DNA from 4 places in the Bacillus sp. M5A3_1b genome. Region 4 is predicted to be linked to each of the others. Evidence: riboswitches for the same ligand, from Rfam matches in the RefSeq annotation. Region 4 holds a riboswitch; each other region holds the start of a gene.
The links. A riboswitch is a leader RNA that binds a small molecule or an ion and turns the genes downstream of it on or off. The one in region 4 is predicted to bind lysine.
Positions count from the first base shown of each region.

Region 1: linked by a shared signal. The riboswitch ahead of ACLBWW_RS20660 (amino acid permease) and the one ahead of ACLBWW_RS14720 (amino acid permease) in region 4 are both predicted to bind lysine.
Region 2: linked by a shared signal. The riboswitch ahead of ACLBWW_RS06295 (aspartate kinase) and the one ahead of ACLBWW_RS14720 (amino acid permease) in region 4 are both predicted to bind lysine.
Region 3: linked by a shared signal. The riboswitch ahead of lysA (diaminopimelate decarboxylase) and the one ahead of ACLBWW_RS14720 (amino acid permease) in region 4 are both predicted to bind lysine.

Region 1 is NZ_JBKEZY010000007.1:192,960-195,169, reverse strand. Features, by position in the region: gene ACLBWW_RS20660 (amino acid permease) at 1-783, opposite strand, end outside; lysine riboswitch at 930-1,117, opposite strand; gene gapN (NADP-dependent glyceraldehyde-3-phosphate dehydrogenase) at 1,296-2,210, opposite strand, start outside.
Region 2 is NZ_JBKEZY010000002.1:23,882-26,091, reverse strand. Features, by position in the region: gene ACLBWW_RS06295 (aspartate kinase) at 1-1,150, opposite strand, end outside; lysine riboswitch at 1,350-1,536, opposite strand; partial or broken gene ACLBWW_RS06290 (hypothetical protein) at 1,728-2,174, shown strand; partial or broken gene ACLBWW_RS06285 (YndJ family protein) at 2,161-2,210, shown strand, end outside.
Region 3 is NZ_JBKEZY010000002.1:340,566-342,775, forward strand. Features, by position in the region: gene lysA (diaminopimelate decarboxylase) at 54-1,370, opposite strand; lysine riboswitch at 1,551-1,732, opposite strand; gene ACLBWW_RS07945 (DUF3888 domain-containing protein) at 1,822-2,210, opposite strand, start outside.
Region 4 is NZ_JBKEZY010000004.1:408,521-410,730, reverse strand. Features, by position in the region: gene ACLBWW_RS14720 (amino acid permease) at 1-1,364, opposite strand, end outside; lysine riboswitch at 1,477-1,669, opposite strand; gene ACLBWW_RS14715 (GNAT family N-acetyltransferase) at 2,055-2,210, shown strand, end outside.

The DNA of each region.
Region 1 (2,210 bases), on a different contig from region 4:
CGCAACTGTAATAAGTAATCCTGCAACTGTTGCGCGTTTTACTGTTTTAGGAGAGGTAGCACGGTTTGATAAAAGTACTGCCGATTCAATTCCGATAAATGCCCAAAGCGTTGTAAGAGCAGCTAAGTTTACTTGTGAAAGAAGGCCGTGTGATACACCTGATTTATCGATCATCGGTGTGTACCATTGTCCAAACTTAGAAGCTTCGAATGCAAATAAAGTAACGACGATGAATAAAAGGAATCCAGTTACTTTCGTTGTTGTTGCTAAGAAGTTTAGCTTTCCAGCTCCGCTTACACCGTTTGTTAATATAATATGAGTTCCCCAAAGTAAGATGGAACAAATCGTAAATGTAATTAGTTTTCCGACTTCTATATCGAACAAGCCGATTGAAAAGAGTAGTCGTGTATCTTTCATAATTGGGAAAAAGAGTGATAAATATCCCGCGAAAGATGTAATGATGGCAACGTTACTTGCCCAGTTTGCAACCCAATATCCCCATACCATACTGAAACCAGCCATTTTTTTCTTTTTTGGTGTTGAGAATAAAGCATATGCATGACTTTGTGGTCCTGTCGTTAAATCAGGACGACGAATTGCTAAATTACCGAAAACAAGAGCTAGCATTAAAACACCAAACCCTGTTGTTAACCAAGCTAAAGTGACACCGAGAGGGCTTGCTGTTTGTGCCAACGTACTTGGCACCATGAAAATACCAGCGCCAACCATGTTACCGACAACGAAAGCTGTTAATACCCAAAAGCCCCATTTTTTTTGTTGCATAGAAAATACCTCCAAAGTTAGTATAACCAAGTCAAGCGAGGAGATATGTATGTCTTCTTAGTAGAGAAGAGAAGTCCCAAACAAAACAAAAAAAGCACGTAATTTGCCGCTACATGCTTTCTATCTTATAAGAAACCCACGACATACCTCTCGATAGCTCTCCACAAACGAAACGTTTCGTTTGTGACAGTTCTGCACTTATTAAATGCAGACCCAGCAAGCGTGCATGGTGGACACGGGCTTACTTCGGCAATCATTCCTTTCTCATTCCTTCATCAATGCCACTACATCTCCTGAAATGATACTCTTAATGACTGCAACCTCTACCTCACCGAGATACGAATGAGGATTTAAATATTAAATTAACGTCTTTAAGAGTAACAAATGAATTTTTATACGTCAATGGATATAGTAATAATCAGATTATAGAGAAGAGTTTGTTATTAGGAATGAATAATTATTTGATATAAAAAGAAGCTGATCCAAAATTAGATCAGCTTCTACATATAAGATTAAACTAAGTTTAATACAGTTACTTTTTCACGTGTCATAGACTCAAGGCTCTTACGAATACCTTGTGCGCCCATACCTGAACCTTTTACACCGATGAATGGGAAGTGGTCAGGGCCGCGCTCTGTACGTCCGTTAATTTGAACAGAACCAGTTTCGATTTTGTTAGCAATTGCAAATGCTTTGTTAATGTCTTTTGTGAAGACACTTGCTTGTAAGCCGAACTCTGATTTGTTAGCAATTTCAATTGCTTGCTCATCTGAAGAAACACGGATGATTGGAAGGATTGGGCCGAATGGCTCTTCCCAAGCAACTTTCATTTCTTCTGTTACGTGGTCGATTAATGTTGGGTAAATTAAGTTACGCTCACGTTTGTTACCGATAACGATTGTTGCACCTTTTTCAACAGCGTCGTCAACTAAGCCTTGAACGAAGTCAGCAGACTTGTCGTCGATTAATGGAACGATTGTGCTGTCTTGTTCTGGAGATCCAACTGATAGCTCAGCTACTTGCGCTTTTAATAAGCTAACAAGCTCGTCCGCTACGTTTTCGTGTACAAGTACACGTTTAATAGCAGTACAACGTTGACCAGAGTAAGAGAATGCACCGCTTACGATATGGTTTGCAGCATCTTGTAAGTCAGCATCTTCACGAACGATACCAGGGTCTTTACCACCAAGTTCTAATACAAGTGGAATCATTGCAGCTTTTTTCGCTAAATGTTTACCTGTGTTTGTACCACCTGTGAACGATACCATATTGATGCCTTCGTGTTCTACTAAGTAGTCACCAATTACAGAACCGCGTCCTGTAGCTACGTTTACAAGACCTTTTGGAAGGCCAGCTTTATGAAGTGCTTCAACCATTTTAATACCACTAATTGCACCTTGAGTTGCTGGTTTGAAAATAACAGCGTT
Region 2 (2,210 bases), on a different contig from region 4:
GGTCAATAACGACAGACACTTTAATTTCTGATGTACTTACCATTTTAATATGAATATCTTCTTCTTTTAAAGTAGTGAACATATTTGCAGCAACACCAGGATTAGAGACCATACCCGATCCTACAATGGATACTTTTGCTAAATGATTTTCATATTCTACAGATTCATAGTGAAGTGTTTCTTGATTCTGTTCCAATACCTCTAATGTTTCTTCTAAATCATTAGAATGGATTGAGAAGGAGAGGTGAACAGTTCCTTCATTTGTAATACTTTGAATGATGATATCTACATTAATATGTGCCGCTGCTAATGTAGAGAAAACTGTTGAAAGTGCACCTTGTTCCAATCCTTTCATTGTGACGCGTGTAATATTATCTTCAAATGCAATACCTTTAACGATTGATTGTTGTTCCATGTTATATTCTCCTTTTACAATTGTTCCGTTTTCTTGTTCCATACTTGAGCGAACTTCTAACATGACATTATGATTTTTAGCAAACTCAACAGCACGCGGGTGTAATACACCAGCACCGAGGTTTGCTAGTTCTAGCATTTCGTCATAAGAAATTTCATCTAATTTATAAGCATCTTTTACAACTCGTGGGTCCGTTGTATATACACCGGTCACATCCGTGTAAATATCACATTTTTTTGCTTTCAGTGCAGCGGCTAATGCAACAGCAGTTGTATCAGAACCACCGCGGCCAAGCGTTGTAATTTCATGGTTTTCACTCATTCCTTGGAAGCCAGCTACAATAACAATCGTGCCTTCAGTAAGATAAGACTGAATTCGATCTGTATGAATTTCAGTAATCCGTGCACTATTATGTACAGATTCTGTCGTAATACCAGCTTGCCATCCAGTTAATGAAATCGCGTTATAACCTTTTGCTTGTAGTGCCATCGTTAATAATGAAATAGTCACTTGCTCTCCTGTTGATAGAAGCATATCCATTTCGCGTTTACTCGGATTTTCTGAAATCGCGTTAGCAAGTGCTACGAGTTCATCTGTGCTTTTTCCCATTGCTGAAACGACAGAGACGATGCTATGTCCTCGTTCATATTCTTCAATAATTAAATTTGCTACATGTTGAATGCGCTCAACGCTTCCAACAGAAGTGCCACCAAATTTTTGTACAATCGTTTCCATTACGAATTCCTTCTTTCATCCATTTTTAAGAATAGATTAGGACATATATAAATCCCAATATTCCTGTAGTTACCAGAGAAAAACAAAAAACACCATCTCAAATAAGTGAGGATGGTGCTGTTACAGGAAAAGGGAAACAGAAAACGGAGCTAATAAAAAAACCGCCAAAAAAGGAATACCATAAAAATGATATCTCTTTTTTGTAGATAGCTCTTCATACATACACTGCTGTACATATGACAGTTCTGTTTCTATTCGAAAACAGCCCCAATCGATAAATGCAGAGAAATATATCGATTTCGGCAATACTTCCTTTCATCTAATTTCATAGACATCTCTGTGTCTCCATTAGAATAATCATAAGTATCGCAACCTCTATCTCACGTTTTAGGCGAGAGTGTTTGATTTATGAAGTTGTTGGTAACATTTGTTTTATAATAATTTAAATTTTTCGGGGAATCAAGTGTTTTGTATAAATTTTAAAAATTCTTTCTTCTCTTGGAGGAGTTTGTGAAAACTGTAGCAAAATAAATTCATAGCATGTACATTAAAATTATAGCGCATTGGAGGTGGAAGAATGAAGGGGAAAAAGCCTATTTATGTTTCGGCAGAAATGAACACAACAATGGAGAAATTATGGGAATACACGCAAGAACCACATATACATACAGAATGGGATGCTCGCTTTACTGAAATTTCATATTTAGAGAAAAAAGAAGGAGAACCGCAGAAGTTTTTATATAAAACAAAGATCGGATTTGGACTTGAAATAGCTGGGGAAGGAGAATCGATAGGTGAAATAAGAAAAGAAACGGGAGAACGGATTTCTTCTTTAAAATTTTGGACGGATAATAAATTATCACTTATTCAAATAGGGCGTGGTTATTGGAAGTATACACCGCGTAAAGAACACATTCATTTTGAGACGCAATATGATTATGATACGAGGTTTGGTCGTATAGGGAATGTAATAGATTTTTATATGTTTCGTCCGTTATTAGGCTGGGCGACTGCTTGGAGTTTTAAAATTATGTAATAAGAGTAATGATTTAATCATTAC
Region 3 (2,210 bases), on a different contig from region 4:
TATTTTATTTTATAAAAAAGGAATTGCCCATCCGAACAACTCCTTTTTCCCATTCACACAAGTTCTTTAATACGTATGCGATCGTTCCCAATAATATTTTCATATGTTTCACGCTCTACAACAATTTGTGATGTGCCGCCTTTCGCGAAGACGACAGCTGGTCTACGAATCCGATTATAATTATTCGCCATCGAGTATCCATATGCCCCTGTACAAGAAATTGCTAATAAATCGGCTGAAGCAACTTTCGGTAGAGTGATATCCCAAATTAACATATCTCCACTCTCACAGCACTTCCCAGCAATCGAGACAAGTTCCTCATTCTCATCATTCCCTCGATTCGCTAACATCGCTTCATAACGAGCGTTATATAAAGCAGGTCTTAAATTATCAGTCATCCCACCATCCACTGATACATATTTCCGAATACCAGGAATGTCTTTCACAGATCCGACTGTATAAATTGTCGTTCCAGCATCCCCTACAATACTACGGCCTGGTTCAACCCATATTTCTGGCAGGGGATAATTACATACTGTAAATTGTTCCCTCACAGCACTTGTTACAGCTCGCACATATGTCTCAAGAGTTAATGGTGTATCTGACTCTGTGTAGCGTATTCCGAATCCTCCGCCTACATTTAGCACTTTTACTACATAGTTTGTTCGCTCTCTCACTTCTTCTAAAAATTGACGAAGAACTTCAATCGCTCGCACAAAGCCGGCCGTTTCAAATATTTGTGATCCGATATGTGAATGAATTCCTAACACATTATAATTTGATTTTTGTAAAGCAATCTCAATTACTTGCATCGCTTGACCATTTGACACGCCAAATCCAAATTTCGAATCATCTTGGCCTGTTGTAATATATTCATGTGTGTGCGCCTCTACTCCGGGCGTTACACGAATTAATATGTTCACAAATTTCCCATGTTGCACTGCTAAATCATGCAAAATTTCTAATTCTAAGAAATTATCTACGACAAAACAACCAATATTCGCCTGAAGAGCCATCACAATTTCTTCTTCTGTTTTATTATTGCCGTGAAAATGAATGCGTGATGCCGGAAATCCTGCTTGCAGCGCAGTATATAATTCTCCTCCAGAAACAACATCTAATGACATATTCTCTTCACGAGCCACTCGGCACATCTCCATGCACAAGAACGCCTTGCTTGCATATGCTACTTGATAAGAGAAACCACTTTCTTTAAACGCACGATGAAACGCGCGGCACTTTCCTCGAATTGACTCTTCATCGTATACATAAAGTGGTGTTCCGTATTGTTTTGCTAGCTGCGTCGTATCGCACCCTCCAATTTCTAAGTGTCCTTGCCCATTGATTCGGCTCGTGCCGTGTAAATACATTTGAATTCCTCCCTTATTTCCTCTAAAACTCATAACCCCAATCTTCTATTCATTGCAGCACGCTTTTAGATAGACAAAAAACGCGCGGAACAATGTTCACACGCGTTTCTTATTAGGAAAAATATATATTGAAAAAATAAACGAGTTGTTATCTCCTCAAAATAAGAAACCGCATCAACATCTCCAAATAGCTCTCCATAAAATAAATATTATGACAGTACTACATTTATTCAATGCAGTCCCAATATATGAATAAGATGGTTATTCTTATATTTCGGCAATAGTCCCTTTCAACCTATGATCACAGATTCCATTAAATCTCCCATAGCTTACTCTTTCCTATCGCGGCCTCTACCTTTGAGAGTAGATGAGGTAAGTCTATTTAATTTTCAAACATCTAATTGTTGCTATTAACAATACCAAAGGATCATTTTATTTGTCAAACAATTTTTTATATTGTTTTTTTACAGTTTAATTTCGTATCATTTGGTAAGCGCTTTACTGAAATCTTTGACACTTCCCATTCGCCTTCTTCATTATTAAATGTAATCGTTACCTTCTCAAATGGTGGAGCAATTTTCCCAGCAACTCGTTCATACTTCGTTACTTCAATACTTGCTTGAAATAAATATGTACCGCTATACACTTTTTTTAAACTAATAATTTTAGGACATTGATAAGGCTTCAAGCTCCCATATTGTTTTTCAATTGCTTTATTTATTTTCGGAAATAAAACAGAATAAAGGGCATCTTCCATAAGAGGTGCATCATATTGGGCTACCGACACACTCGGTGAAGCAAAAAGTATAACACTACTGCATACTATAAAATATAATAATC
Region 4 (2,210 bases):
AGTACGCCGTTCCAATCAATTGATTCACCCATAAATGCACCGTAGTTTTGTCCTAAAATTACGATGACACAAAGTGCAAATGCGAAGATTGGACCGAACGGGAACCATTTTGCTCTATATGGTAAGTCTTTTAAATCTTTACCTTGTGCGATATATGCTTTACGGAAACGGTAATGACTAATTGCGATTCCGACCCATGCGATAAAGCCTGACATTCCAGATGCGTTTAATAACCAAATGTATACAACACCGTCGCCGAATAAGGAAGCAATGAAAGCGATACTACCGACAATTGACGTTACGATTAATGCGTTAACAGGTACACCGCGGCTGTCTAATTTGCCTAAGAATTTTGGTGCTTTACCTTGGCGAGCTAAGTCCCAAAGCATACGAGTTGATGCATACATACCAGAGTTACCAGCAGATAGTACTGCCGTTAAAATAACAGCGTTCATAACAGAAGCAGCAAAGGCAACGCCCGCTTTTTCAAAAATAAGTGTAAACGGACTTACTGTAACATCGCTTGCGGCAAGGCTTTCAGTTGTATAAGGAATTAATAAACCGATAACGAGAATCGCAAGGATATAGAATAAAAGAATACGCCAAAAGATAGAACGAATTGCTTTTGGAATGTTACGCTCTGGATCAGCAGTTTCACCAGCAGCTACTCCTAATAATTCAGTTCCTTGGAAGGAGAAACCAGCAGCCATAAATACACCGATAATTGCCATAATGCCGCCATTAAATGGTGCATCTGCAACTGTAAAGTTTTTGAAGCCAACAGTTTCGCCACCCATAATTCCGAAAATCATCATAAAGCCGACAATTAAAAAGATAATAATAGTAACTACTTTAATAAGTGCGAACCAATATTCAGATTCACCAAACCCTTTAACAGATAAATAGTTTAAAAGGAAAATAATAGCTAAACATAATCCACTCCAAATAAGAGAAGGGGTATCAGGGAACCAAAATTTCATAATTAATGTTACAGCAGCGAGTTCAGCAGCAATTGTAATGGCCCAGTTATACCAATAGTTCCATCCAAGTGCAAAGCCAAGGGACGGATCAACAAATTTTGTTGCATAAGTACTAAAAGATCCAGTAACAGGCATGTAAGCTGCGAGTTCAGCTAAGCTTGTCATTAAAAAGTAAACCATAATCCCAATTGCGGCGTATGCAATTAATGCGCCACCAGGTCCAGCTGAATGGATGACACCACCGCTGGCAAGAAATAGTCCGGTACCGATTGTACCACCGAGAGAAATCATCGTAAGGTGACGAGATTTTAATCCGCGTTTTAATTCACCTTGTCCTTGTGTAGTTTGCGTTTTAGAGGTAGCTTGATTCGTTGCGCTATTCATGTTCAACACTCCTTTTCTTGTAAGATAGGAAGGAACGGGGGAGAAAAATACAAAAAACCGCCAAAGGAATTTGGCGGAACGTTTCACAAATAACCACCCCATCATACCCTTCCGTTAAGATAGCACCCCACGTTTACACGGTAATTTTGTAAACGTGACAGTTCTGTTCCTTTCGGAGACAGCCCCAGCTCATAATTCCAGAGAAGAAATATAAACTTCGGCAACTTTTCCTTTCAAACGGAGTCGGTGACATTCTCTGTGTCTCGTCCGTTTTACTCATAAAAGTCGCAACCTCTACCTCATCGGATTGATGAGGATTTGATATATTGCTAAGATTTTTAATATATGGCAATTGTAATGACTTTCTGAATATATTGCAAGATATTTTGTTAGGAAAAGTCAAAAAATATCGGTTATTGTATAGGAAACGCTTGCAAAACTCCACCCGAACTTACTATTATGTAACAATAAGCAAAGAAAAAATTGTTATACAAATGTTTCGCAAAAAATATTGAAAAACCCTCTAAAATTAAAAGAAAATTCAGAAAATATAATTCGACATAACTATTAAAAGAGGATTATTCCTTAAATTCGTTTCAAAGAATAAGTATAAATCTGATGAATAGAATGAATATTCTTTTTATTTCTGGTAAAATTGAAGTATTGTTTAATTGAAAAGGGGAAATCAACATGAAATTAGAAACAGAAAGGCTCTATATAGTACCGTGTACAGAAGAGAGGATGCACGTTGCGAGCAAGCAAGGATATGATAGTGGTCCACATATTGTAGGACATGTAGAAACTGTAAAAAAAGATAAGGAAGTATTACCTTGGGGTGCGTGGTAT